One region of the Buttiauxella sp. BIGb0471 genome, then DNA from elsewhere that is predicted to be linked to it. Evidence: predicted binding sites of a transcription regulator. Region 1 holds the regulator's gene; each other region holds the start of a gene.

The links. Region 1 encodes ArgR, which controls arginine synthesis, uptake and breakdown. Its sites were predicted from a motif close to ANTGAATAAAAATACANT; they were not measured.
Positions count from the first base shown of each region.
Region 2: argA (amino-acid N-acetyltransferase) is a predicted target of ArgR. The motif match lies at 2,379-2,396, and genes of this name have one in related genera.
Region 3: argC (N-acetyl-gamma-glutamyl-phosphate reductase) is a predicted target of ArgR. The motif match lies at 3,772-3,789, and genes of this name have one in related genera.

Region 1 is NZ_JANUEU010000003.1:633,362-643,355, reverse strand. It holds gene aaeR (HTH-type transcriptional activator AaeR) at 1-799, opposite strand, end outside; gene aaeX (p-hydroxybenzoic acid efflux pump operon protein AaeX) at 959-1,162, shown strand; gene aaeA (p-hydroxybenzoic acid efflux pump subunit AaeA) at 1,191-2,102, shown strand; gene aaeB (p-hydroxybenzoic acid efflux pump subunit AaeB) at 2,115-4,076, shown strand; gene M2371_RS13710 (NAD-dependent succinate-semialdehyde dehydrogenase) at 4,151-5,605, shown strand; gene M2371_RS13705 (hypothetical protein) at 5,639-5,911, shown strand; gene yhcN (peroxide/acid stress response protein YhcN) at 5,980-6,246, opposite strand; gene yhcN (peroxide/acid stress response protein YhcN) at 6,377-6,640, opposite strand; gene argR (transcriptional regulator ArgR) at 7,025-7,495, opposite strand; gene mdh (malate dehydrogenase) at 7,929-8,867, shown strand; gene degS (outer membrane-stress sensor serine endopeptidase DegS) at 8,938-9,994, opposite strand, start outside.
Region 2 is NZ_JANUEU010000003.1:153,194-163,187, forward strand. It holds gene mltA (murein transglycosylase A) at 1-243, opposite strand, end outside; tRNA gene M2371_RS11535 (tRNA-Met) at 451-527, shown strand; tRNA gene M2371_RS11540 (tRNA-Met) at 597-673, shown strand; tRNA gene M2371_RS11545 (tRNA-Met) at 736-812, shown strand; gene amiC (N-acetylmuramoyl-L-alanine amidase AmiC) at 938-2,194, opposite strand; gene argA (amino-acid N-acetyltransferase) at 2,429-3,760, shown strand; gene recD (exodeoxyribonuclease V subunit alpha) at 3,783-5,618, opposite strand; gene recB (exodeoxyribonuclease V subunit beta) at 5,615-9,157, opposite strand; gene ptrA (pitrilysin) at 9,201-9,994, opposite strand, start outside.
Region 3 is NZ_JANUEU010000008.1:6,470-16,463, reverse strand. It holds gene ppc (phosphoenolpyruvate carboxylase) at 1-2,331, opposite strand, end outside; gene argE (acetylornithine deacetylase) at 2,573-3,724, opposite strand; gene argC (N-acetyl-gamma-glutamyl-phosphate reductase) at 3,909-4,913, shown strand; gene argB (acetylglutamate kinase) at 4,929-5,705, shown strand; gene M2371_RS19795 (argininosuccinate synthase) at 5,736-6,953, shown strand; gene argH (argininosuccinate lyase) at 7,077-8,450, shown strand; gene oxyR (DNA-binding transcriptional regulator OxyR) at 8,618-9,544, shown strand; gene sthA (Si-specific NAD(P)(+) transhydrogenase) at 9,518-9,994, opposite strand, start outside.

The sequences.
Region 1 (9,994 bases):
CCGGACGAGGATCGGATTGATAGCTCGGCATTAAGATCTCAAGCGTCCCTTCATTGATCTCATCGATCACCCACATCAGCGGAACGTAAGCGATCCCGGCACCTATTTTTAACCAGCGGCTTAACGTCATGGGATCGTTGGTGACGAATCGCCCTTGCGGGATCATCTTCGTGGTAAGCCCTTCGGGCGCGATCAACTCGAATTCATTGTGCGGGCGAATGCTGTATTCAAGCCAGGAATGGCTGGCAAGATCGGCGGGCTTTTCTGGCGTGCCGTTTTGTTGCAGATAACTTTTCGCGGCACAAATTACCATCGGCATCGATCCGAGGCGTGTGGAGAACAGGCTTGAATCCTGCAAAGCACCGACACGAATAACCACGTCCAGACCATCGGCAATCAGGTCCGGCGCTGGGATACCCGTCACCAGGTTTACCGTCAATTCCGGGTATTCTTTGAGCATGTCAGCGGTCATGGACGCGAGGACATTTTGTGCCATAGTTGAAGAACTGCCGATACGTAGCGTGCCGATGGGCGTGTTGTTGAATGCATAAAGCTGCTCATGTACTGCTTGCGCTTCATGCAGCATTTTACGGCAGCCAAGAAAGTATATTTTACCGGCCTCGGTTAGCCCAATGCTGCGTGTGCTGCGGTTTAGCAACTTAACTTGCAACTCGTCTTCGAGTTTTGAAACCGTTTGGCTGATGGACGACACGCTCATTTCTAGCTGCCTGGCCGCGGCGGTAAAAGAGCCAAGTTCGACAACTTTGGCGAAAACCGACATGCGCTTAAGTCTTTCCATTGTTCACTCTGAGTGAAAAGTGATTTAGATCACAGATTATAGATAACGGGCTAACTATTGCGGTAATATATTATTAACAACACGACCCGTATCATTCGTTAGCTCAGCATTCCTGGCTGTCCCAGGGTTTGTGTCTTCTGTATTTTCTGCAAGGTTAACATGAGTCTATTTCCCGTTATCGTGATATTCGGTCTTTCTTTTCCGCCGATATTCTTCGAGCTGATTTTATCGCTGGCGTTGTTCTGGTTGGTTCGCCGTCTGCTGACTCCGACGGGAATTTATGATTTTGTCTGGCACCCGGCATTATTTAACACAGCGCTTTATTGCTGCCTGTTTTATCTGATCTCGCGCCTGTTTGTTTGAGGTTGATGTGAAAGCACTTACAACAAAAATGATCCGCACTGCCATCACACTAATTCTGGTGCTACTGGCTTTCATCGCTATCTACCGCGCCTGGGTGTTTTATACCGAATCACCGTGGACGCGTGACGCCCGCTTTACCGCAGACGTTGTCGCGATTGCACCCGATGTCTCTGGCTTAATTACCGATGTTAAGGTCCACGACAACCAACTGGTGAAGAAAGATCAGATTCTCTTCACTATCGATCAGCCTCGTTATCAGAAAGCTTTAGAACAAGCCCAAGCCGATGTTTCCTACTACCAGGTTTTAGCTGGCGAGAAGCGCCGTGAAGCCGGGCGTCGTAATTCATTAGGCACGCAGGCGATGTCGCGTGAAGAAATCGAACAGTCCAACAATGTGCTTCAGACGGTTTTACATCAGTTAGCCAAAGCTGAAGCAACCCGTGATTTAGCCGAACTGGACTTGCAACGTACCATCATTCGCGCACCAGCAGAAGGTTGGGTAACTAACCTGAATGTGTATACCGGAGAGTTTATTACCCGTGGCTCAACCGCTGTGGCGCTGGTCAAACGTGGCTCTTTCTACATTCTTGCCTACATGGAAGAAACCAAGCTTGACGGTATTCGCCCAGGATACCGGGTGCAAATTACACCGCTTGGCAGCAATCGTGTATTACGTGGAACGGTCGATAGCCTTTCTGCCGGGGTGACGAATGCCAGTAGCACCAGAGACAGTAAAGGTATGGCGACTGTTGATTCCAACCTGGAATGGGTGCGTCTGGCGCAACGTGTGCCGGTGCGAATCCATCTTGATGAGCAAGAAGCTAACCTTTATCCCGCCGGGACAACGGCAACGGTCGTAGTGACTGGAGATAAAGACCGTGATACCGACCACGACTCGGTATTCATCAAATTCATGCATCGTCTGCGTGAGTTCGGCTAAGCATAGGTTGATATGTATTTTATCTCGCGGTTACATCTGCGCTTTGCCATCAAGCTGGCCTTTGCCATCGTATTGGCAATGTTTGTCGGGTTTCATTTCCAGCTTGAAACCCCGCGCTGGGCGGTGCTGACAGCAGCTATCGTTGCGGCAGGCCCGGCGTTTGCCGCAGGCGGTGAACCCTATTCCGGCGCAATTCGCTACCGCGGGATGCTGCGTATTGTCGGCACCTTTATCGGTTGTTTTGCTGCTCTGTTTATTATCACCTTACTGATTCGTGCACCGGTAGTGATGCTGCTGGTGTGTTGTATCTGGGCTGGTTTTTGTACCTGGATTTCCTCACTGGTTAAAGTCGAGAATTCTTACGCGTGGGGGCTTTCCGGCTACACGGCGCTGATTATTATCGTCACAATTCAGGCCCATCCCCTTTTGACACCGCAGTTTGCGGTTGAGCGCTGCAGTGAAATCGTGATTGGTATTGTTTGCGCGATTCTTGCTGACTTGCTCTTTTCTCCACGTTCCATCAAACAAGAAATTGATCGCGAGTTAGATAATTTGCTGGTGGACCAATATCGGCTGATGCAGCTGTGTATTGCTCACGGCGATAAAGAGGTGGTTGATAAAGCGTGGGCAGGGCTTGTACGCCGCACCACGGCTCTCGAGGGGATGCGTACCAATCTCAATATTGAATCTTCTCGTTGGGGCCGGGCGAACCGCCGTCTGAAGGCAATCAATACCATTTCGCTTACGCTCATCACGCAGGCTTGCGAAACCTATCTGATTCAAAACACGCGGCCGGAATTCGTCACACCAGAGTTCCGTACGCTGTTTGAGGCGCCCGTGGAAACCGCTGCTGATGTCCATAAGAAGATGAAGGTTATCCGCAAATTCATTTTCTACGCCGGTGAGAAAAATACTCCCGTTACTATCAGCAGTTGGACTGGTGCAATCACCCGCTACCTTTTGCTAAAACGCGGTGTGGCCGGCAACACGCGTATAAGCGTTGTGGAAGAGGAAGTACTGACCCAGGAAGTGGTGGTCAAAGTGCAGTCTGCCGAAGGCCATCACGCAATGATCAACTTTTGGCGCACAACCGTTTCTTGCCTGCTTGGTAGCTTGTTCTGGTTGTGGACAGGCTGGACATCAGGAAGCGGAGCTATGGTTATGATTGCCGTCGTGACATCGCTGGCGATGCGCTTACCCAATCCGCGTATGGTGGCTCTCGACTTCTTATATGGGATGCTGGCGGCATTACCGCTAGGCGCTTTCTACTTCCTGGTTGTCATTCCTTCTACGCAACAAAGTATTCTACTGCTGTGTATTAGCCTCGGTTTGCTTGGTTTCTTTATCGGGATTGAAGTACAGAAACGACGTCTGGGCTCGATGGGCGCATTGGCTGGGACAATCAACATCATTGTTCTCGATAACCCGATGACGTTCCACCTCAACACTTTCCTGGACGGCGCGTTGGGGCAAATCGTGGGCTGTTTCCTGGCATTGATGGTGATATTGCTGATTCGCGATAACTCGAAAGAACGCACCGGTCGTACATTGTTGAACCAGTTTGTCTCGGCTGCGGTTTCAGCACTCACTACCAACAAAAATCGCCGTAAAGAGAACCATCTTCCTGCACTGTATCAGCAACTTTTCTTGTTGCTTAATACCTTTCCGGGGGATATCGACCGCTACCGTTTAGCGCTGATCTTGATTATTGCTCACCAGAGATTGCGCGATGCGCCGATTCCGGTGAATGACGATCTTTCTGCTTTCCATCGCCAACTGCGCAAAACGGCAGATCGCGTAATTTCAGCATCCAGCGACGACAAAAGGCGGCGTTACTTCCAGCAACTGCTGGAAGAATTAGATATCTACCAGGAAAAATTGCGTATCTGGGAGGCGCCATTACAGGTCACCGAGCCGGTACGACGATTAGCCGAGGTGCTGCATAAATACCAGCACGCATTCATCGCCGCCTGACCCGAGCCGACGCCATGCGTCGGCTTTTTTGTATCTATACTTACCAGATGCACAATTCATAACAGGAGAAAACTATGACAAATCAGGCACTCCAGGACAGTGAATTATTTAACACCGGTTATCTGGTCAATGGTGAATGGCGCAAACTCAGCGCAACCTTCGATGTTCTCAACCCCGCTACCGGCGAAGTTGTCGCGAAAGTGGCAAAAGCCGGTAAAAAAGAGGCGGAAGAAGCGATTGCCGCTGCGGCTAAAGCTTTCCCTGCATGGCGTGCAAAAACCGCCAAAGAACGTTCCACGATTCTCTATAAGTGGTTCCAGTTAATTATTGAGAACAAAGCCTGGCTCGGGCGCTTAATGACCACAGAACAAGGCAAACCGTTGAAAGAGGCGGAAGGCGAAGTCGAGTATGCCGCAAGCTTTATCCAGTGGTTTGCCGAGCAAGCCAAGCGTGCAAACGGTGAAATTATTCCTCCGGCGAAACCCGGCTCGCGAATTTTAGCCACCCGGGAGCCTATCGGCGTAGTTGCGGCTATCACGCCGTGGAACTTCCCAATGGCAATGCTGACTCGCAAACTCGGCCCGGCGCTTGCAGCGGGTTGTACCGGCGTGATTAAACCTGCTAATAACACTCCGCTGTCTGCATTTGCATTGCTGGCTCTGGCGAAGAAAGCCGGTGTCCCGGATGGTGTACTCAACGCTGTGGCGGGGAATACGCAAGAAATTAGCGATGCAATTATGGCCAGCCGCGACGTTCGCAAAATATCATTCACCGGTTCCACTGCAGTGGGTAAAACCCTGGTGCGTAATGCGGCTGAAACAATGAAAAAGGTTTCGATGGAGCTTGGCGGCAATGCGCCGTATATCGTCTTTGAAGACGCTAATATTGACGAAGCCGTGAAAGGGGCTGTCGCGAATAAATTCCGTAATGCAGGCCAGGTCTGCGTTAGCGTTAACCGTTTCTTTATTCACGAAAAGGTCTACGATCAGTTCGTTAACAAACTCGCTGATGCCGTTAAAGCCCTGAAAGTGGGTAATGGTCTCGAAGAAGGCGTTGTTGTAGGGCCATTAATTGAAAAATCTGCGGTCGATAAAGTCCGTGAACATGTTGAAGATGCGCAGGCGAAGGGCGGAAAAGTGCTGGTAGGCGGGAAGATCCATGAATTGGGTGGCAACTTCTGGCAGCCAACGGTGATAGTGGATGCCAACGATGATATGAAACTCGCGCAGGAAGAAACCTTTGGCCCGTTGGCCGCCTGCTTCAGTTTCAGAACGGAAGAGGAAGTGATTGAGCGAGCGAATAACACGCCATTTGGTTTAGCGGCCTACTTTTATACTCAGAATCTGGCCCGCGTATTCCGCGTCTCGCAAGCGATTGAAAGCGGGATGATTGGTATTAACGAATGCGCCGTTTCGACCGAGTTGGGGCCGTTTGGTGGTGTGAAAGAATCCGGACTGGGTCGGGAAGGTTCCGTGTTAGGTCTGGATGAGTTTCTCGAAGTCAAAACCTTGCATATTGGCGGGCTATAGTCACCACAATGCGAATGGGTTAGGTGGCAATCTATGAAAAAATACACCTTTGATTTTAGTCAGATAGAAGATCAGCCGGGATTCTATCGCCACTTTATCCAGGTTTTTCAACTTGAGAAAAAACAGGTTCACGATCTCGATAGTTTGTGGGATGTCGTCGTTGGGGATATTTTGCCGCTCCCGGTAGAGATTGAATTTGTTCATCTGCCAGAAATGCAAAGGCGGCGGTATGGCGCTTTGATTTTGCTTTTTGACGAAGCGGAAGAGGAGCTGGAAGGGCAATTGCGGTTTAACGTGCGTGGCTAACGCTGATTTAAACCCATAAAAAAGCCCCCGCGAGCGGGGGCAAAGTCGCCAGATTTGACGACGAGGGTTTATTTATACAGTTCAGCGGTGGCGTGCCAGGTATCGCCCGAACGTGCTTCGGTAATGCGATAAGCAGAGGCACCTTCCTGAGTCGCTTTCTGTGATAATTCATGACGCATATCCATTGGCGCACTACCCACCTGGCTTACTGAAATACTGCCCATGGATTGCATGTTTTGAGCTTGTTCGCTAGTGACCTGATGCGCGGCTGCATTAGCGCCGAAAGAGATCACGGAGAAAAGGCTAAGTGCCGCGATGGTTAATTTGGTTTTCATGATGTCTACTCCTGAATAAGTTTTTCAACGACCGGAAGGGCTTAACTGCATTTATTGTTCTTGGGGTCGTCATTTTGTTTAAACGGTATATCACTATTATTTATGGCTAACTTCTTATGGCTACCGACTGTTATTTGTACAGCTCAGCAGTTGCGTGCCATGCATCGCCAGAACGTGCTTCGGTGATACGGTAAGAAGAAGCACCTTGTTCTTCAGCTTTTTTATTCAACATCTGGTGCATATCCATTGGTGCGCTACCTACCTGGCTTACAGAAACGGAACCCATTGACTGAAGGTTCTGCGCTTGTTCAGCGTTGATAGAAGTGGCTGCGAATGCACCAAATGACAGCATTGAAAGCAGGCTAGCGGCTACTACAGTTGATTTCATGTTCATGATTTTTACCTCGTCGTATTCTTTTATTGGGGTCTTCATTTCGTGACCCTCATCACAAAATCAAGTATACACTAATAACTCACAAAATTAATACCCTGCTAATTATTCTCTATGAAACTTTACAATAATAGAGGCTCTTGATATTACGTAAAGTTATTAAAAAGTCGTATATGTTGCTGTTTTAATGTTAAATATAAGTAAAAACAATGAGATGCCAGACTTTGATTTTTTGTGCGGTTTATCACATAACTAGCTGATGCAAGCAAGATTTAGGCTTAGGAAGAAGTTAAAACCGGGAGTTACTGACAATGGATGTGAGCAGGGGGATTGTTACGAAAGTGTTGTTCCCGTTGTTCATTCACAACGGGAATGGAGTATTAACGCTTACAGTTCTTGTTCAAACAGCACCAGGATCGCTTCATACAATTCTTTCACAGTGAAGTTTTTCGCGGGAGTGGTAAAGATAGTGTCATCCCCGGCAATGGTTCCCAGAATACCTTCCGCTTTACCTAAAGAATCCAGCAGGCGCGCAATAAGCTGCGCAGCACCAGGACTGGTATGAATGACCACCACGGCATCATTGTAATCAATATCCAACACCAGATTTTTTAGCGGGCTGGAAGTGGTTGGCACGCCAAGCTCTGCCGGTAAGCAATACACCATTTCCATTTTTGCGTTGCGGGTACGCACGGCGCCGAACTTTGTCAGCATGCGAGAAACTTTGGACTGATTAATATTTTCAAAACCATCGTTTTGCAATGCATGGACGATCTCGCCCTGAGAACTGAATTTCTCTTCTTTTAATAGTGCTTTGAATGCTTTGACTAATTCTTCTTGTTTTGAGGAAATACGCATAGGTTACCCATTTAAAGGTCAACAAAGATAACATTATTATGCATTTAAATGAATTATTATGCAAATGAATGGCAGGTTGTCAGCCTGAAATAATGTTATGAAAGAGGCGGATTTTATCAAATTTTGTTATCGAGGAACATGCCTTCGTCACGACTCGAAAATATGTAGGTAAGTAAATCAAATGTTATCAAAATGATGTTGTTTTGCTGCGTAGGGAGGGGTAATGTAACCGCCGTTGATGTGACAACATCAGGTTGTGACCGGGCGCTCAGGCGTCGTTTCCACCCGGTGAGTAAATGCAGCAGTAACGCTTCAGGGATGCGTAACTTCGCAAACCTTAAGCGGGAAGATTGTAATTACCCCTTCTCTGGATTATGGTCGCCACCGCATGGAGTTACGGCACCTATTTGCTAACCATAATAAGGAGTTTAGGATGAAAGTTGCAGTCCTCGGCGCAGCAGGCGGAATCGGCCAGGCGCTTGCCCTTCTACTCAAGACCCAACTGCCTTCAGGTTCAGAACTCTCTCTGTATGATATTGCACCGGTAACCCCAGGTGTTGCAGTCGATCTGAGTCATATCCCTACTGATGTGAAAATTAAAGGTTTCTGCGGTGAAGATGCTACACCAGCGCTGGTGGGTGCTGATGTCGTTCTTATCTCCGCCGGTGTCGCTCGTAAGCCAGGTATGGATCGCTCTGACCTGTTTAACGTCAACGCGGGAATCGTTAAAAATCTGGTTCAACAGATTGCTAAAACTTGCCCGAAAGCCTGTATCGGTATCATCACGAACCCGGTGAATACCACTGTTGCTATCGCAGCTGAGGTGCTGAAAAAAGCAGGTGTGTACGATAAGAACAAACTGTTTGGCGTGACTACGCTAGACATCATCCGCTCCAACACCTTTGTTGCGGAACTGAAAGGTAAACAGCCGACCGAGATCGAAGTCCCTGTCATCGGTGGCCACTCTGGCGTGACTATTCTGCCATTGCTGTCTCAGATCCCAGGCGTAAGCTTCACCGAGCAAGAAGTTGCTGACCTGACTAAACGTATCCAGAATGCGGGCACTGAAGTTGTGGAAGCGAAAGCGGGTGGCGGGTCTGCAACTCTGTCAATGGGTCAGGCTGCTGCACGTTTTGGTCTGTCTCTGGTACGTGCGCTGCAAGGCGAAAGCAACGTGGTTGAATGTGCGTATGTAGAAGGCAACGGCGAGCACGCTCGTTTCTTCTCTCAGCCATTGCTGCTGGGCAAAAACGGTATCGCTGAGCACAAGTCTTACGGCAAACTGAGTGCGTTTGAGCACCAGGCGCTGGAAGGCATGCTGGATACTCTGCAGAAAGACATTACCCTTGGCGAAGAGTTTGTTAACAAATAAACCCTGCGCTTAAGCGAAAAAAAACCGGAACACTGATTCCGGTTTTTTATTGCCTGCAATTCACTGCTTATTAGTTAGTGGCTGGATATTCCTGAATCGTTACCTGCAACGTCAGCTTTTTATCTTCACGCATCACTTCAACAGGAATGACTGAGCCTGGGCGAATCTCCGCTACCTGGTCCATTGTCCCCAATGCGGATATAGCCGGTTTATGGTTCACGGAGATAATCACGTCATTAACCAAAAGACCTGCTTTTGCTGCCGGGCCATCAGGGGTAACTTCATTAACGATGATCCCTTGAATTTGATCGATACCCGTTGCCGGGCCATGCAATGGCGTAATCTCACGGCCGCCAATACCAATATAGCCACGAATTACGCGTCCATCGCGGATCAGCTTATCCATAATTTTTGTCGAAAGCTGAGTCGGGATCGCAAAGCCGATACCTTCAGGGGTTTCGCCATCGTTGCTTTTATCAAACGACAATGTATTTATGCCCATCAGCTCGCCGAGGGAATTGACCAGCGCACCACCGGAGTTACCATGATTAATCGAGGCGTCCGTTTGCAGGAAAGACTGGCGGCCAGAAGGGCTAAGGCCAATACGGCCGGTAGCACTAATAATCCCCTGAGTAATAGTTTGCCCGAGGTTATACGGGTTACCAATCGCCATCACGACATCGCCAATATGTGGCATGCGTTTATTATTGATAGGGATGACAGGGAGATTGGTGGCGTTAATTTTCAGCACTGCTAAATCAGTCAGGCTATCTGAGCCAACCAATAAAGCTTCAAACACTCGGCCATCTTGCAGAGCAACGATGATTTGCTCGGCATCATTAATGACGTGTTTGTTAGTAATGATGTAGCCGCGTTCATCCATGATGACGCCAGAGCCGAGGGTTTTAATTTCTAACTGATTTTGTGAATTGTTCCCAACACTACGGTTGTAAACGTTAACCACAGCAGGCGCAGCGCGTCGCACCGCAGTGTTGTAGCTCAGCGGAGTTTCATCGGCACTGTCAAACTTCGAGGGTGCTAAGGGGATGATTTTCTGGCGCAGTGAAGGTAACGATACCAACAATATGCCAGCCACAATCAGGCCAATCACCACCGAGCGTAATATC
Region 2 (9,994 bases), 480 kb from region 1:
GTAAACATCGCTCTTGCTATTATAGAGGCGAGGAGAAGCAGAACGAATCTGGTTAACTTGCTCAGCAAAGTCACCACCGTTTATTGGTGCTCCCACCGCATCCGGTTGGTTTACGAGGGAAAAAGGCTGGGTAAACTTCCCGTCTTTATATTGCTGACCTTTATCTGTCGGTTTTGAGGAGCAGCCCGCCAGAATGGCAACCACTACCCCAGTTAAAATGTACTTCGTCCAACGTCCTATCATTACTTCCTCGCCCGGTTACGCCGCTTTATCCCACGCGAAGATAGCAAACACGCTGCAAGATTTAAACGTGTTGCGCCTCGCGCAGCCCAGATGTGTTCGTTATTTGTACTTAAATTAAATTATTATCAGTTAGATGAGACAAATCGGGTATTTTTTAAAAAAAGGGTTGCATCAAAAGCCGAGCAGAGTATAGTGCGCTTCCACGGACGCGGGGTGGAGCAGCCTGGTAGCTCGTCGGGCTCATAACCCGAAGGTCGTCAGTTCAAATCTGGCCCCCGCAACCAATTAAAAAGTCGCTGAGTTTAGCGCGGTGATGAAAATCACTAGCAGTGAGTAGTAAATAGTTATACGGACGCGGGGTGGAGCAGCCTGGTAGCTCGTCGGGCTCATAACCCGAAGGTCGTCAGTTCAAATCTGGCCCCCGCAACCAACTAAGTCGCTGAGTATTCGCGCAATGATGAAAATCATTTGGGTAACAAAGAAGTTTACGGACGCGGGGTGGAGCAGCCTGGTAGCTCGTCGGGCTCATAACCCGAAGGTCGTCAGTTCAAATCTGGCCCCCGCAACCAACATTTAAACACCTTAACGGGTGTTTTTTTGTATCTGAAATTCGTGTTATTTGGTGGATGACGCTTATCCACCCGACGAAATGCCGTTGTTGGTCGGATAAGCGCAAGCGTCATCCGACAAAGTATTAGCCGCGCCGCGCTAATCGCGAGCTATCCGCAAAATACGCCTTAATCCCTGCCAGAATTGATTCAGCCACTTCCTGCTGGAATGTCGCAGTACGCAGCTTGCGCTCTTCTTCTACATTACTCAGAAACGCGGTTTCGACCAGAATGGATGGAATGTCCGGGGCTTTCAGCACGGCGAATCCAGCCTGATCGACGCTATTTTTATGCAGCTTGTTCACTTTGCCTAATCTGGCCAGCACTTCTTTACCGAATTTAAGACTGTCGTTAATCGTCAGCGACTGCACCATATCGAACATCGTATGGTCGAGATATCTGTCGCCACTCTTACTCACCCCACCAATTAAGTCGGCGGCGTTCTGCGTTTGGGCGAGGAATTTTGCTGCCGTACTGGTGGCACCTTTGGTTGAGAGTGCAAATACTGACGATCCGCGAGCGGCTCCGGACGTAAACGCATCCGCATGAATGGAAACAAAAAGATCCGCACGCTGCTTCTGCGCTTTTGCCACCCTGACTTTTAACGGGATAAACACATCCTCGTTGCGCGTCATGTAGGCTTTCATATTCGCTTCTTTATCAATCAACGCTTTCAGGCGGCGCGCAATTTTGAGCACGATATCTTTTTCACGCGTTTTGTTCGGCCCAATGGCTCCAGGATCTTCCCCGCCGTGGCCGGGATCGAGCATGATAACAATTGGCCTGTCGCGCCCGGCTTTACCCGGTTGCGGCCCTTGCTCCGGAGACGGCGGTGCGTCTTTATCCAGCTTGCCGTTATTGTAATCTTCGAGCAGCGCCAAGAGAGGATCCTGCTCGCTGTTCATATTGGCCGGATACAAATCCATGACCAGGCGTTCTTTAAATTCAGCAACCGGTGCCAGCGCAAAAAGATGTGGAGTCACATTCTGCTTGAGTTCAAAAACCATGCGCACCGTTTGTGGATCAAACTGCCCAACACGTGCTGACTTGATGAAAGGATCGTCGCCGCGAATCTGGCCGCCAATTCCTTTCAAAACTGAATTTAAATTCACACCTTCTATGTCGACAACCACGCGATCGGGGTTGCTCAACGCAAACTGCTTATACTTAAGCTGCTTGTTCGATTCCAGCGTGACACGAGTGTATGACGATGCAGGCCATACACGCACCGCAACCACCAGGCTTGAGGCAGCAAAGCCAACCTGGCTGACACTCAGTAGCCACATAGCGCCTGCGCCCTGCAATAAGCGGCGACGACTAATTAACGAACGGGAATCTGACATAGCTCTCCTGAGCGGTGTGTTTCCGTGAAACAAATAACCAATTTTATTTTTTGAGCCGAAAACTTTAGCGAAACACGCTCGGGCTGTCACCCTTTAAAGGGTAAACATTCGCAATCAAGCACCTGGCTACGCGGATGCAGAAATTTCAGCTTTGAGGCAATTGCTGCTTGCGCCAGAGGCAATAAAAGAATAAAAATACAGAAATTACGAATAATCATGCAGTGAGGGCTTGCCGTGGTGAAGGAACGTAGAACCGAACTGGTACAGGGATTCCGCCATACTGTCCCCTATATAAATGCCCATCGGGGAAAAACGTTTGTCATTATGCTGGGCGGCGAAGCCATTGAACACGAGAACTTTTCCAGTATCGTTAACGATATTGGGCTGTTGCACAGCCTGGGAATTCGTCTGGTGGTGGTCTACGGCGCGCGTCCACAGATTGATACTAATCTGGCTTCGCATAATCATGAGCCTATCTATCATAAACACACGCGCGTCACCGATGCCAAAACGCTGGAACTGGTCAAACAGGCCGCCGGTTTGTTGCAGTTGGATATCACTGCGCGTTTGTCCATGAGCCTCGGCAACACGCCGTTGCAAGGTGCGCACATCAATGTCGTTAGCGGTAATTTTATTATTGCTCAGCCTCTTGGCGTGGATGACGGCGTGGATTATTGCCACAGCGGGCGCGTGCGTCGCATCGACGAAGAAGCCATTCATCGTCAGCTTGATAACGGTGCAATTGTATTGATGGGCCCGGTGGCGGTTTCTGTCACTGGCGAAAGCTTCAACCTCACGTCTGAAGAGATTGCCACGCAGCTGGCGGTCAAACTGAAAGCCGAGAAAATGATCGGCTTCTGTTCTTCTCAGGGCGTTATCGACGACAACGGCAATATCGTTTCAGAACTGTTCCCCAACGATGCGCAAAAACGTATTGAAGAGCTGGAAGAAGCAGGTGATTACCACTCTGGCACCGTGCGTTTTCTGCGTGGCGCGGTGAAAGCCTGCCGCAGTGGTGTGCGCCGCAGCCACTTAATTAGCTATCAGGAAGACGGGGCGCTGTTGCAAGAACTCTTCTCACGCGACGGTATCGGGACACAAATCGTGATGGAAAGTGCGGAGCAAATTCGCCGCGCCACTATTAACGATATCGGCGGCATTCTGGAGCTGATTCGCCCGCTGGAGCAGCAAGGCATTCTGGTGCGCCGCTCGCGTGAACAACTGGAAATGGAGATCGACAAGTTCACCATCATCCAGCGCGATAACCTGACTATCGCTTGCGCGGCGCTTTATCCATTCCAGGAGGAAGGGATTGGTGAAATGGCATGTGTTGCGGTTCATCCGGATTACCGCAGTTCATCACGCGGTGAAGTATTGCTGCAACGCATTGCCACGCAAGCGCGGCAAATGGGATTAAGCAAGTTGTTCGTGCTGACAACCCGCAGTATTCACTGGTTCCAGGAACGCGGGTTTATGCCAGTGGATGTCGAACTGCTGCCGGAAAGCAAAAAAGAGATGTACAACTATCAGCGCCGTTCAAAAGTGTTGATGGCAGATTTAGCATAATTAAAAAGCTAGCCCTTCTGGGCTAGCTAAAACTCTCCATCAACCCGCTACGCCGTTCAGTCCTGGTCACAATTGCCTTTTCTAACACCCGATCATCGGCATACAGCGACAGCTTATTTCGAGCGCGGGTAATCGCCGTATACACCAGTTCACGCGTCACCACAGCGGTGTACTGGTTTGGCAGCACCAGCGCGGCATGTTCAAATTCAGAACCCTGCGATTTATGCACCGTCATGGCGTATGCCGTATCGTGGCCCGGTAAACGACTTGGCTGTACGGATTTAATGGTGCCATCCGGCATCGGGAACCAGACCCTTAACCCTTCGCCTCTATCCAGCGCGATACCGATATCCCCGTTAAACAGCCCCAACGAACTGTCGTTACGAGAAACCATAATCGGCCTGCCGTTATACCAGCGCGATGTCGCCTGATTTGGCCGCTCAATTAACCGTTTTTGAATCAGTGCCAGCTCGATGCGGCTATTCAAACCGCTGACGCCAAACGGACCTTCACGCAATGCGCATAGCATTTGATAACGCCCGAAAGCTTCAAGAATAGAAGCGGGCTCTGCCTGATTGCGAATCAAGTCCAGGTATGGTCGATACCCTTCCACCGCATCGTCAATCATCATGGCGTAGTCCGCCGTTTCACGCAGTGGTTGTTTAGTAATATCGCTAAAACCTTCGCTAAATACGGTTTTGACGCGCTTAACATCGCTGGCATTGACCGCAAATGCCAGTTGCCCGATGCCGGATTTACTGTCAAAGCGGTAGCTTTTTTGCAGTAAACACAAGCCATCACGCAACGCGCTCGCGCCACTACCTTCTCCCGCAGGAAGCGTATAGCCGGTGAGCAGACTCAGCTCTGCCGCACGCGCAGGTGAATACCCATGCGTGACATAGTGGCAAATATCCCCGAGCACGGCCCCTGCTTCAACCGACGCCAACTGGTCGCGGTCGCCTAAGAAAATCACTCGCGCATGAGGAGGCATCGCATTGATCAGTTTTGCCATCATCGGCAAATCCACCATCGAGGCTTCATCCACCACCAGCACATCAAGATGCAAAGGGTTTCCGGCGTGGTAGCGCAGGCGCTGGGTGTTCGGTTGCGCACCTAACAAACGGTGCAATGTGCAGGCATCGTTGGGTAATGAGGCTTTTTGCGCTTCATCTAACGGCAAGCGGCGCAACGCCGAACCCAATGATTCCGTCAGGCGGGCTGCGGCTTTCCCCGTCGGCGCGGCGAGTTGAATCCGCAAGGATGGGGCATCCGAAAGCTGGACTAACGCGGCGAGCAATTTCGCCACCGTGGTGGTTTTACCGGTACCCGGCCCGCCTGAAATCACCGATATTCGACGGGTTAATGCCACAGCAGCGGCCACTTTTTGCCAGTCAGTCTCGGGCAGCGGCTCAAAAAGCTGATTGAGTACGTTAATGACCTGCGATTCATTAAGCGCAATGGGCCGATTTTCCTGCACAAAAAACTGCGCAATGGATTGTTCGTTTTGCCACATTCGGTTGAGATATAAACGCTCGCCAATCAGCTTTAGCGGGGTCGCGCCTTCGTATTCACTCACTGCATTGGAAGCCAGCAATGTCTCGCGCCAGCCGCTTTTCAGGTCGGCAAGCGCAAAAAATTGTGCCGCTAAATCTGGCTGACGCCCGGAAAAACAGAACTCCGGGATTAAACGTGAAAGCGGAATGCAGACATGCCCTTCACCCGCATCGTGGCTGACCAATGCCGCCGCAAGCATCACCGCGGGCTGATCATCACTGGCAATCATCATGGCAAACTGTGCATCCAGCGCACGCAATAACTTTTGCTCAACCGCCTGCTGTAAAAGCTCAGACATTTTCATGGCGTCACCTCGTCCTTTTGCGCCGCGAATAGTGCGTCCATCTTCGCAATCAGTTGCTCATCCGGGCACGTTGAAAATATTCCCTGTGAGGAGCCATTACTTTCGATGCCACGTAAAAAGAGATAAATAACGCCGCCGAAATGAGTCTGGTAGTCATAATCAGGAATTCTGTGCCGTAAATAACGGTGCAAAGCCAGCGTATACAGTTGATATTGCAGATCATACCGATGAGATTGCATCGCCGCCATCATCGCTTCCCCGGTGTAAGCGCTGCTGTCTTCTCCTAGCCAGTTCGATTTGTAATCCAGCAGGTAGTAGCGCCCCTTCCAGCGGAACACCAGGTCAATAAACCCTTTCAGCATGCCACGCACTTGCTTGAAGTTTAACGGCGGACAACCTTTTGATAACGGGTCATATTCCCGCACGAGGGCATCTAAATGTGCTGCCTGCAAATCACTCTCTATCGGCAAATAGAACTCCATTTCGACCTGCCTGTCTTGCGGAGTTAACTGGCTAAGCGACACGCCCGCGTCATTCAACGGTGCCTGCAAAATAGTGTGCAACCACTCGGTGACAATCGGCTGCCACTGCTCACCAAAACCTTGCTCGCTTAACTGCTTTGCAATCCACGCTTCATCTATTGGCTGAGTAAAATCAATGCCTTCGAACAAGCTATGCAAAAATGTGCCCGGCCCTGCCCCACGTGGAAAGGTGTGCGGAGTAAGTAATGGCTCACTTTGAGTCGGTGCAGCACCTGCGGCATCGACATCCAGGCGCGGCAATAAATCCAGAGCCTGGCTGCTACCATGCTGCTGTAAACCTGAATAACTGGTGACTCGCCAGTTATCAGCCACCTGCCTTGTCATGGTACGTGCGCTAAGTTCGGGCAACGCCTCACTCACCGGCTGCCACGGAGTGTAATCATCTGACTTAGGCTCTTCGACGCTAATCGACTCGCTCGCCAGTTCCTGCAAGCAAATCTGTAATCCCGCTGCATCTTTCGCTTCGCCTTTTTGTAAAAGATAACCCAACGCCCCAAGGTGCAAATCGCTGTTCCCTTTTTTAGCGCGATTACCTTTAAACAACGGTGCGACGCCAAGACTGCAATGCCAGATTGAGCGCGTCAACGCGACGTACAACAGGCGTAAGTCTTCCGCCAGGCGCTCTTCTTCTGCCAGACTCAGGCTTTCCGCGTCATCACTTAAATCCAGCAAAGGTGAAAACGTGGAACGGTCATGGTACAGGCCGCTGTTTTGCGCCCGATAATTGGCGATGAATGGCAACCAAACCAGCGGGTATTCCAGCCCTTTTGATTTATGGATAGTGACCACCTGAACCAGGTGTCGGTCGCTTTCGAGACGTAGTTGTTGGCTATAGGCGTTACTGTCAGGTTCCGCAACCTGCTGAGCCAACCAGCGCACCAGCGCATGTTCACTGTCAGTTTGCGCGGCTTCTTCTTGCAACAGCTCGCTGATATGCAAAATATCGGTCAGACGCCGCTCGCCACCCGGTGTTGCCAGCAAGTTTTCGGCAACCTGACGTCGTGCGATAAGCGCGCGTAACATCGGCATCACGCCTCGGCGTAACCAAATTTGCCGATACTCGGAAAACTCTTCAACCAGGCAGTCCCAGGCATTTTCGTCATTGTTCAGCGCTTCTATCATTCGGGCATCCAGCCCCAACATGCTAGTGGCGACGGCGCTACGCAGCGCCGTTTCTATTTCTGGGGCCAGTACCGCCTGCAAAATCCACAGAATCTCTCGAGATTCCGGCGTTGCGAATACTGAGTCACGGTTTGAAAGATAAACCGAAGGGATATTCAGGGCGCTCAATGCTTCACGCACAATCGATGCTTCGCCGCGACTACGAACCAGAATGGTGATGTCAGACGACTGTACCGGGCGTGACTCTTCCCCTTTCCACAGCAATGCTTCGCCACGCTGCCCGGCACTCAACCATTCCCGAATTTGTTGTGCGCACTGCATGGCCATAGTTTGTTGGTAATCACTCACACCGCAGCCATCGCCTGATTGCGCCCAAAACGACATCGCCGCCTGGTTTTTCCCTTTGAGGGTAAAACGTAAGCCATTGTTCTTCTGGGCGGCTTTCACCGCTAAGAATGGAATTTGCGCGAATAAGAAGGGGTTATCCAACTGCTGGAAAAGGGTATTTACGCTGTTTATCATCCCCGGTGATGAACGCCAGTTGGTGTCCAGCGTGTAGTGGGCGCTTACCTCATGCCGGGCTTTCATGTAGGTAAAAATATCCGCGCCACGGAAAGCGTAAATCGCCTGTTTTGGGTCACCGATAAGCAACAATGCAGTATCAGGCTGATTGATATACAAACGTCTGAAAATACGATATTGCTGCGGGTCGGTATCCTGAAACTCATCAATCATTGCAGCCGGGAAACGGCTGCGGATCGCCGCTGCCAGCGCATCCCCGCCGGGTTTATGCAACGCTTCATCAAGGCGGGTTAACATATCGTCAAACCCGAGTTCGCCACGGCGGCGTTTTTCCTGCTGCACGGTGTAGCGGATTTCAGCCATCGCGCGGGCAATGACTAAATCACGCAGCGTCAGCGGTTCGCCCAGCAGATCGTTAATCGCCCTGAAAACAGGATGCTGCGGCGGTTGGCCTTCTTTGGTTTTCTCATCAAGCATCGACTGAGAAAAACGCTCCAGCTGATCGGGTAATTTATAGGTCGTGGTTTCTGTCTGCGCCCACACACCAACAATATTCAGCCAGTTCGGTAAGTTTTTACTGCTATAGCTGCGGCGGTCAATCTTCGCCACACTCAGGATCTGCGCGATGTCATCTGCACTGACACACCATTGCGCTTTCACGTTTTCAATGGATTCGATGATTTTCTGATGACGCGCAAGCAACGTTTCGTCATCGGCTGGAGGCTGTTTCAGAATGGGTTGTTCGCCTTGCAGCCAGCTATTGATATCTCTGAGCAGTTCTTCCGGGCCAGCCCACTCTTCTGCCATCACCTGGGCGACAGGTTTAGGCAACGGATAACAATGGCGGCGCCAGAAATCAGCACAAGCATGGCGACGTAACAGTGATTCATCTTCGATGAGTTGTTGTTCAAACAACATGCCTGATTCAAAGGCATTCAGACTCAGCATTCTTTGACAGAAGCCGTGAATGGTGAATATCGCCGCTTCATCCATTTGCTGTTCGGCCAGACGCAGAACCTGCGCCGCCTGATGCAGGTCAGGAATTTCAGCCAGCAGACTCTGGAACAGAGGATTGTCGGTACGATTGCGTACGCATGCGATGCGTAGCTCATGGATATTGGCTCGAATACGGCCACGAAGCTCTTCCGTCGCCGCCTGCGTAAAGGTTACGACCAGCAACTCTTCGACAGAAAGCGGCCTGGGATGAGCATTTTTACCTCCCAGGCCTAACAGCAGACGCAAATACAGTGCCGCAATGGTAAAAGTCTTTCCGGTCCCCGCAGAGGCTTCTATCAGCCGCTCCCCCGTAAGAGGCAAGCTAAGGGGATCAAGAGGCTGCGTGGTTCCGGTCATTTTTTACCCTTTGTCTTTCAAGTTGCAGGTATTTTAGCTGCTATCACTTTGAATCTACGAGCGGCAGTGATTGTTGCAGAGCGCTGACCTCCTTCCAGGTTTTCCAACCATCCGGAGCGGCATAATCTGCTTTACCATTGTGGCTACCAGAAACTTGCGACAGTACCGCCATTCCCTGCTGTTCGATTACAGCCTGATGGAAGAAATCAGCCAGTTTTTGTGGAGTCAGCTTTTTAATTTCGGCGACTACTTTATCACGCGAATCAAAGTCCATGTTTCCACGATCAAAATCTTTGCTCAGCTGCGAAGCTTCCTGGGACAAGGTCTGCGGAGCCTGCATAATTTCACTGATCATTCCCTGCTGCATTTGCGCGAAATCTTCCGCGCTCATGCTACGCAGCTTTTTCTCGGCTGTTGGGTAAAACGCTTTGAATCGTTCATACAAATAGGCCGGTTGCTTATCATTACTTTGCAACAAGAAACCAATGCCCCACTGGCGTCCCACAGACATCGGGAATGCGAACACCGCATAACCTAACTGTTCCTGTGTCCGCAACTGGTTGTAGAACCAAGGTTGAATGATTTGCCCCAACATCGAACTGTAAGCCGTACTCGTGGTCTCATCGAAACCTTTGGGCACATATACAGCAGCTAATGCGGAATCGGTGCTGCTGCCGGTTTTTTCAAACATGGATAAATGTTGTTTATCCACCAGCACGTCTTTGTTGCGGCACCATTCATTGCCTTTAGTCCCGAGCAAGCTTTGCACCCCATGCGCCAGGTCTGTAGCTTGCTGTGGGGTGATATTACCAAGGACTAAAAACTCAGGTTTAGCAT
Region 3 (9,994 bases), on a different contig from region 1:
CCACAGGTCGGCTTTCGCAAAGACCATTTCCAGCATGCCGAGGCGCGTTGAGAAGAATGGCCAGTCGCGACACATGGTTTCCAGCACGTCCTGTTTGCCGTCTTCCACCACTTTTTGTAGTGCAGCACCGGCACCCAGCCAGGCTGGCAACATCAGGCGGTTCTGCGTCCAGGCGAAGATCCACGGAATGGCACGCAGGGACTCAACGCCACCGTTAGGTTTACGCTTCGCAGGACGTGAACCCAGCGGCAGTTTACCCAGCTCCAGCTCTGGTGTTGCCGAACGGAAGTACGGCACGAAGTCTTCGTTTTCGCGGATGTACCCACGATACATATCACATGAGGTTACAGACAGATCCTCCATGATATGTTTCCACTCTTTCTTCGGTTCTGGCGGCGGAAGAAGGTTGGCTTCGAGAATCGCGCTGGTGTAGAGCGACAGGCTGCTGATGGTGATTTCTGGCAGACCGTATTTAAAGCGAATCATCTCGCCTTGCTCAGTCACGCGCAGGCCGCCTTTCAGGCTGCCCGGTGGTTGAGAAAGCAGGGCGGCGTGAGCTGGTGCGCCGCCACGGCCAATTGAACCGCCGCGTCCGTGGAAGAGCGTCAGTGTAATTCCGGCTTTCTCGCAGGTTTTGATCAGCGCGTCCTGAGCCTGGTACTGTGCCCAGGATGCAGCCATGACACCTGCATCTTTTGCCGAGTCAGAATAGCCAATCATGACCATCTGTTTGCCCTGAATAAAGCCGCGATACCAGTCGATATTCAACAACTGAGTCATCACGTCGTCGGCGTTGTTCAAGTCGTCGAGTGTTTCAAACAGTGGCGCAACAGGCAGTGCGAAGGTGCAACCGGCTTCTTTCAGCAGCAAGTGTACTGCCAGCACGTCAGATGGCGTTTTCGCCATGGAAATAACATAAGCGGCAATAGAACCACGCGGGGCTTCGGCAACCACTTTGCAGGTTTCCAGCACTTCGCGGGTATCGTCGCTTGGCTCCCACTGGCGTGGCAGAAGCGGGCGCTTAGAATTCAGTTCACGGATCAGGAAGGCTTGTTTGTCTGCTTCAGACCAGCTTTCGTAATCACCAATGCCCAGGTAGCGCGTCATCTCGCCCAGAGCTTCGGTGTGACGAGTGCTTTCCTGGCGGACATCAATACGCACTAGCGGAACGCCAAAACTCTTCACGCGGCGCAGGGTATCAAGCAGTTGGCCGTTAGCGATGATGCCCATGCCACACGCTTGCAGCGACTGGTAACATGCATAAAGCGGATCCCAAAGCTGTTCGTTTTGAGTCAGTAAACCTTCTGGTTTTGGCAGGCGCTGGCCTTTCAGGCGAGCTTCCAGCCAGGCTTGAGTCGACAGCAACTGCTGACGAATGCCTTTCATGATGCAGCGATACGGTTCTTGCGCAGCGTCAGGGCCAGCCAGTTCGCTCAGCTCAGGTGTGCATTCCACCATTGAAAGCTCAGAAATCAGCACCTGAATATCGCGCAGGAATAGATCGGTGGCTTTCCAGCGGCTTAACAGCAAGACGTGGCGGGTAATATCAGCGGTCACGTTCGGGTTGCCGTCACGGTCGCCGCCCATCCATGAGGTGAAACGTACCGGGACAAAATCGACCGGCAGTTTGTAATTCAGGTTGTCTTCAAGCTGTTCGTTCAGCTCACGCAGGTAGTTTGGAACCCCTTCCCACAGGCTGTTTTCTACTACCGCAAAGCCCCATTTTGCTTCATCTACTGGGGAAGGGCGGTGCTTACGAATTTCATCGGTGTGCCAGGCCTGAGCGACGAGTTGGCGCAGGCGGCGCATAATTTGGTTGCGTTCGTAATCGGCGATGTCGCTGTGGTCGAGTTGCTTCAGGCAACTATTTACTTCAACCAGTTTGTGAATCAGGGTGCGACGGGTGATTTCGGTTGGGTGCGCGGTCAGCACTAATTCCAGTGACAATGACTCAACAGCATTACGAATGGCGTCTTCGCTAAGATCGGGCTGATTTTTTAATTTTTGGAGTGTCTTAGCAATAACTTCAGGATTGCTGGCGGCTTCGCCATTGGCGGAAATGCTGTGATATTGCTCGGCGGTGTTGGCCAGGTTCAGGAATTGGCTGAATGCACGGGCTACGGGAAGTAGTTCGTCGTTAGACAGGTTCTGTAACGTGGTTAGCAGCTCCTGGCGGTTGGCTTCATTGCCAGCCCGTGAGGACTTAGACAATTTGCGGATTGTTTCTACGCGGTCAAGAATGTTTTCACCTAACGCATCCTTGATGGTATCCCCGAGCAACTTGCCGAGCATACTGACATTACTTCGCAAAGCGGAATACTGTTCGTTCATATGACCCCAGACACCCTATCCAATCTAATATGTAATTTAATTTCACCCGTGAAGGTTCAACACCGTCTTTATAAAGCCACGTAAGTCTACTTTCGTCAATTGCTACGAAATCGTTTCAGCAAACGAATAAATTGCGCTAATTCATGAAATTTAATTACTAACTTCGTGGATAAGCATTTCTTATGAGGATCCGCTAAAAAGTCGTTCAAAAAGGGGGCAAAACCCCCATAAACGCTATTTTTCAATGCCAGCAAAAATGATGCACTACCTGCGTGATCAGTTTGCGAGTTGGCTCGATAAAACGTGTTTCGATGTATTCATCCGGCTGGTGCGCCTGGTTGATGGAACCCGGACCGAGTACCAAAGTTGGGCACAGCGTCTGAATAAATGGCGCTTCGGTGCAGTAGTTCACTACTTCTGTTTGCGCGCCGAGCAATTTCTCAACCACTTGCACTAACTGGTGATCTTTGGCGCATTCATAGCCAGGAATTGGCGGATGCAGTTCGGAAATCGTCAGGCGGCCAGGCCATTTTTGGCTAACCGGTTCCAGCGCTTCATTAAGCAAACCGTTCAAATCGTTTAATGTCAGCCCCGGAAGCGGGCGGATATCCATATGCAGTTCGCAGCAGGCACAAATACGGTTGGCCGCATCGCCACCGCTAATATGGCCAAGATTTAGCGTTGGATACGGCACGGTGAAAGCGTCATGGTGATAACGATCTTTCAGCGTGTTTTTCAGCGACATAATGTGACCGATAGCGTCATGCATCAGCTCGATAGCATTGACACCGCGAGCCGGATCGCTGGAGTGGCCGGACTGGCCGAGAATGCGAATCGCATTCGAGATATGGCCCTTATGCGCACGCACTGGCTGCAAAGAGGTCGGTTCGCCGATGATGGCGCAATCCGGGCGCAGGCTGGTGGTTTCAGAGAAATAACGCGCACCTGCCATCGTCGTTTCTTCATCGGCAGTCGCCAGAACATAAAGTGGTTTTTTAAGCGTCGTGACATCGACATCGCGCAGCGCATCGAGAATAAACGCAAAGAAGCCTTTCATATCGGCGGTGCCGAGGCCGTAGAGTTTATTTTCGTGCTCGGTCAGTGTGAATGGGTCGCGTGTCCAGCGGCCATCATCAAACGGCACGGTATCGGTATGGCCCGCCAGCAACAACCCGCCCGCGCCGCTTCCGGTGCTCGCCAGCATATTGAATTTATTGCGTGTTCCCGGCACCGCCTGGATTTCGACATTAAATCCAAGATCGCGGAACCATCCCGCCAGTAAATTGATTAAAGACTCATTGCTCTGATCCAACGCGCTGTCGGTGGCGCTGATAGAAGGAGTCGCGATCAACGCGCGGTAAATCTCGATAAAAGGAGGTAATTTCATCTTCACTGTTGACAGGCCTTAGCTCGGGTTGGTATACATAATCATGCAGTTATATTGAATAAAAATACAATACTCGCTGCCGTAAGGGAACCCCAGGTTCCGGTGGATTTAACCACGTAAATGTACGTTGGGTGATGGCTTACCAGCTGACACCTTTAGCAGACACAACCTAAGAAGGTGTACAGCCGAGATGTTGAATACGCTGATTGTTGGTGCCAGCGGTTATGCGGGCGCAGAACTTGTGACCTATTTGAATCGCCATCCTCATATGAACATAACCGCATTGACGGTTTCAGCGCAAAGTAATGACGCAGGAAAGTTGATATCTGATTTGCATCCGCAACTAAAAGGTATCGTCGACTTGCCGTTACAGCCAATGTCAGATATCAGCGAATTTACTGACGGCGTAGACGTGGTGTTCCTCGCAACAGCCCATGAAGTGAGCCATGACCTGGCGCCGCAATTTCTGGCGAAAGGCTGTGTCGTCATCGATCTTTCCGGTGCATTCCGCGTTAACGATGCCAGGTTCTATCAGCTCTATTATGGCTTTACGCATCAGCATCCTGAGCTGCTTGAGCAAGCGGTTTATGGCCTGGCAGAATGGGAAAGCGACAAACTGAAAGAAACCAGTTTGATCTCCGTTCCTGGCTGTTACCCAACGGCTTCGCAACTGGCGTTAAAACCGCTGATTGAGGGCGGACTGCTGGATTTGAACCAGTGGCCAGTTATCAATGCGACCAGCGGGGTTAGCGGCGCTGGGCGTAAAGCAGCGATATCCAACAGTTTCTGCGAAGTGAGCCTGCAACCGTATGGCATTTTTAACCATCGCCATCATCCAGAAATTGTCACGCATTTGGGTACGCCGGTCATTTTTACTCCGCACCTGGGCAATTTCCCGCGTGGGATTCTGGCAACCATTACCTGTCGTCTGAAAGATGGCGTGACGCAGCAGCAAGTCGCTGACGCTTTTAACCAGGCCTATCAAGATAAGCCTTTGGTGCGTCTGTATGAAAAAGGCGTGCCAGCGCTAAAAAATGTTGTTGGCCTGCCGTTTTGCGATATCGGCTTTGCCGTGCAGGGCGAGCATGTGATTGTTGTCGCCACCGAAGACAATCTGCTTAAAGGTGCATCGGCTCAGGCCGTGCAGTGCCTGAATATTCGTTTTGGCTTTGCCGAAACACAGTCTCTTATTTAATTAACGCCGGGTGACATGATGAATCCATTAATTATCAAATTAGGTGGCGTGCTGCTGGATAGCGAAGAAGCGCTGGAGCGTCTGTTTACCGCGCTGGTCAATTACCGCGAATCCCATCAACGCCCGCTGGTGATTGTGCACGGTGGCGGATGTCTGGTAGATGAGTTAATGAAAAAACTCTCTCTGCCAGTGACCAAGAAAAACGGCCTGCGTGTGACGCCTGCTGACCAGATTGACATTATTACCGGTGCGCTGGCGGGTACGGCGAACAAAACCTTGTTGGCGTGGGCGAAAAAGCATGGCATCAATGGTGTCGGTCTTTGCCTCGGCGATGGCGACAGCGTCACCGTGACCAAACTTGATGAAGCGTTGGGTCATGTGGGACTTGCGAAACCGGGTTCGGCAAAGCTGATTACCACGCTTTTAGATTCTGGCTTCCTGCCGATTGTCAGCTCTATTGGCGTGACAGCGGAAGGCGAGTTGATGAACGTGAATGCTGACCAGGCGGCTACGGCGCTGGCGGCAACGCTTGGCGCTGACCTGATTCTGCTGTCCGATGTGAGCGGGATTCTGGATGGCAAAGGGCAACGTATTGCAGAAATGACGGCGGCGAAAGCGGAGCAGTTAATCGCTCAGGGCATTATTACCGACGGCATGATAGTGAAAGTTAACGCGGCGCTGGATGCAGCACGCACGCTGGGTCGCCCGGTGGATATTGCATCCTGGCGTCATGCGGAGCAGTTACCTTCTTTGTTTAACGGCGTCGCCATTGGCACCCGTATTCTGGCCTAGTTTAAAATTAAGTTTTTGAAGGATAAGACAATGCAAAATCACGGAATCAAAAAAATCGTTCTCGCATACTCTGGCGGCCTGGATACTTCTGCCATCATTCCATGGCTGAAAGAAAACTACGGCGGCTGTGAAGTGGTCGCGTGCGTAGTGGATATCGGCCAGGATCGCGAAGACCTGCAAGGCGTTGAGCAAAAAGCACTGCGTTCTGGCGCAACGGAATGTTACGTCGTTGATGCGCGCGAAGAGTTCATCAGCGATTACGTTTACCCGGTATTGCAGACTGGCGCACTATACGAAGGCACCTACTTGCTGGGGACTTCTATGGCGCGTCCGCTTATCGCTAAAGCGCTGGTTGATGTGGCAAATAAAGTTGGCGCAGATGCGCTGTGCCACGGTGCGACCGGTAAAGGTAACGACCAGGTGCGTTTCGAATCCGCATGGGCGGCACTGGCACCACATCTGAAAGTGGTTGCGCCATGGCGTGAGTGGAACCTGCGTTCCCGTGAAGCGCTGCTGGATTACCTGAAAGAGCGTGACATCCCGACGACCGCTTCTCTTGAGAAAATCTACAGCCGTGACGAAAACGCATGGCACATTTCTACCGAAGGCGGCGTGTTGGAAAGCCCGTGGAATGCACCGAACAAAGATTGCTGGGTCTGGACTGTTGATCCTAAAGAAGCGCCAGATCAGGCTGAAGAAGTTACCGTTACGGTTAAAAAAGGCAAAGTCGTTGCCGTTAACGGCGAAGCGATGACGCCATTCCAGTGCCTGGAAACATTGAACAAGATGGGTTCTAAGCACGGTATCGGTCGTATTGATATCGTAGAAAACCGTCTGGTAGGGATTAAATCCCGTGGCTGCTACGAAACTCCAGGGGGCACCATCATGATGGCTGCACTGCGTGGCGTTGAGCAACTGGTTCTGGACCGCGATAGCTTCAAATGGCGTGAGCAACTGGGCCTGGAAATGTCCTACGTAGTTTACGATGGCCGTTGGTTCGCTCCGCTGCGTAAATCTTTGCAGGCTTCTGCGGAATCACTGGCGGAAGAAGTTAACGGTGAAGTGGTGCTGGAGCTGTATAAAGGCCATGTCACCGCGAAGCAGAAAAAATCTCCGAACAGCCTGTATAGCGAAGAGTTCGCAACGTTCGGTGAAGACGAAGTGTATGACCACAGCCACGCGGGCGGCTTTATCCGTCTGTTCTCGTTGTCATCACGGATTCGTGCACTGAATGAATTGAAGAAGTAGTTTTTTAATTAATAGCCCTCACCCTAACCCTCTCCCCCAGGAGAGGGGACTTTCTTTTCTCCCTCTCCCAGGGGAGAGGGTCGGGGTGAGGGGGAACAAGACGATAATTTATGGAGCATCACTATGGCACTTTGGGGTGGACGTTTTACTCAGGCAGCAGATCAGCGGTTCAAATCGTTCAATGACTCATTACGCTTTGATTACCGACTGGCGGAGCAAGATATTGTGGGTTCTGTCGCCTGGTCCAAAGCGCTGGTTACCGTTGGTGTTCTGACTGTTGCTGAGCAGCAGGAGCTTGAGCAGGCATTGAATTTCCTGCTGGAAGAAGTGCAGGCCAATCCGCAGGCGATTCTTGAGAGCGATGCGGAAGACATTCACAGCTGGGTGGAAGGCAAGCTCATCGATAAAGTCGGTGCGCTGGGTAAGAAACTCCACACTGGCCGTAGCCGTAATGACCAGGTCGCCACCGATCTTAAACTGTGGTGCAAAATGCAGATCAGTGAACTGCTGGGGGCCACTCGCCAACTGCAGCATGCACTGGTTGAAACCGCAGAAAACAATCAAGACGCTGTGATGCCGGGCTATACCCACTTGCAACGTGCACAGCCGGTGACTTTTGCACACTGGTGTCTGGCTTATGTTGAAATGCTGGCGCGTGATGAAAGCCGTTTGCAAAGTACGCTTGAGCGTCTCGACGTTAGCCCGCTGGGCAGCGGCGCGTTAGCTGGCACGGCTTATGAAATCGATCGTGAACAACTGGCGGGTTGGTTAGGTTTTGCGTCGGCAACGCGTAACAGCCTGGATAGCGTGTCCGATCGTGACCACGTGCTGGAACTACTTTCTGACGCGTCCATCGGCATGGTTCACCTGTCGCGTTTTGCAGAGGATTTGATTTTCTTCAATACCGGCGAAGCTGGGTTTGTTGAGTTGTCTGACCGCGTGACATCAGGATCTTCCCTCATGCCACAAAAGAAAAACCCGGATGCATTGGAGCTTATCCGTGGCAAATGTGGCCGTGTGCAGGGCGCGCTGACAGGCATGATGATGACCCTGAAAGGGCTGCCGCTGGCGTATAACAAAGATATGCAGGAGGACAAAGAAGGCCTGTTCGACGCGCTCGATACCTGGATGGATTGCTTGCATATGTCGGTGCTGGTGCTGGATGGTATTCAGGTTAAACGCCCGCGTTGTAAAGAAGCCGCCGAGCAAGGTTATGCCAACGCAACTGAACTGGCTGATTACCTGGTAGCGAAAGGCGTGCCGTTCCGTGAAGCGCACCATATTGTGGGTGAAGCGGTAGTCGAAGCGATTCGCCAGGGCAAAGCGCTGGAAGCATTATCACTCGCCGATTTGCAGAAATTCAGCGCAACGATTGGTGATGATGTTTATCCGATTCTGTCTTTGCAATCCTGCCTTGATAAGCGCGCAGCAAAAGGCGGCGTTTCTCCTCAGCAGGTAGCACTGGCGATTAGCGACGCGAAGCAGCGACTGATTTAAAATTATTGCGCTACAAAATGAGCCTGGCCTTGAGCCGGGCTTTTTTGTTTGTGATGGATGGTTTGTGCGGTTGAGGGCCGTTATTCAATATCAACTGTTGATAGGGATAATCGTTCGTTGCTATGATTTCTATCGCCATGGGCTATCATGGCGACGGAGGATAGAGAATGAATATTCGTGATCTAGAATACCTGGTGGCGCTGGCTGAACATCGTCACTTTCGTCGGGCAGCGGATGCCTGCCATGTCAGTCAGCCAACGCTTAGTGGTCAGATTCGTAAACTTGAAGATGAACTCGGCGTGATGTTGCTTGAACGTACCAGCCGTAAAGTCTTGTTCACTCAGGCGGGTTTGCTGCTGGTGGACCAGGCGCGTACGGTGCTGCGCGAAGTTAAAGTGCTCAAAGAGATGGCAAGTCAGCAGGGCGAGGCAATGTCCGGGCCGCTGCACATCGGCTTAATCCCAACCGTTGGGCCTTATCTGTTACCGCAGATTATCCCGATGTTGCATAAAACTTTCCCCAAACTAGAAATGTACCTTCACGAGGCACAGACCCATCAGCTGTTAGCGCAGCTTGATAGTGGCAAACTCGATTGTGCGATTCTGGCATTGGTGAAAGAGAGCGAAGCGTTTATTGAAGTGCCGCTGTTTGATGAGCCGATGATGCTGGCGATTTACCAGGATCATCCGTGGGCGGACCGCGATCGCGTGCCATTGTCGGATCTTGCGGGTGAAAAGCTGCTGATGCTGGAAGACGGGCACTGTCTGCGCGATCAGGCGCTGGGTTTCTGTTTTGAAGCAGGTGCTGAAGAAGATACCCATTTCCGTGCAACCAGCCTTGAAACGCTGCGCAACATGGTCGCTGCCGGAAGCGGGATAACATTGTTACCTGCGCTGGCTGTGCCGAACGAGCGTTGCCGCGATGGCGTGGTTTATTTGCCATGTTATAAACCAGAGCCGCGTCGTACTATCGGCCTGGTTTATCGTCCGGGTTCTCCGCTGCGTGGTCGCTATGAGCAACTCGCAGAGGCCATCCGTACCCATATGGATGGCCATTTTGAGCCAGCGTTAAAACAAGCGGTTCAAGCCGTTTAAAGCCGCTACCCGATAGGCTTCCGCCATGGTCGGGTAGTTGAAGGTGGTGTTAACAAAGTACTCAATGGTGTTGCCACCACCTTTCTGCTCCATAATCGCCTGGCCGATATGAATAATCTCGGCCGCGCGCTCACCAAAGCAGTGAATCCCTAAAATCTCTTTCGTCTCACGATGGAAGAGAATTTTTAGTGTACCCACGTTCATACCGACGATTTGTGCGCGAGCAAGGTGTTTGAACTGCGCCCGACCCACTTCGTACGGCACTTTCATCGATGTTAACTGCTGTTCGGTTTTCCCGACTGAGCTGATTTCCGGAATGGTATAAATACCGGTCGGAATATCTTCAATCAGATGCGCCGTCGCTTCGCCTTTGACCATCGCTTGTGCAGCGATTCGGCCCTGATCGTAAGCCGCTGATGCCAGGCTTGGATAACCAATCACATCGCCAAC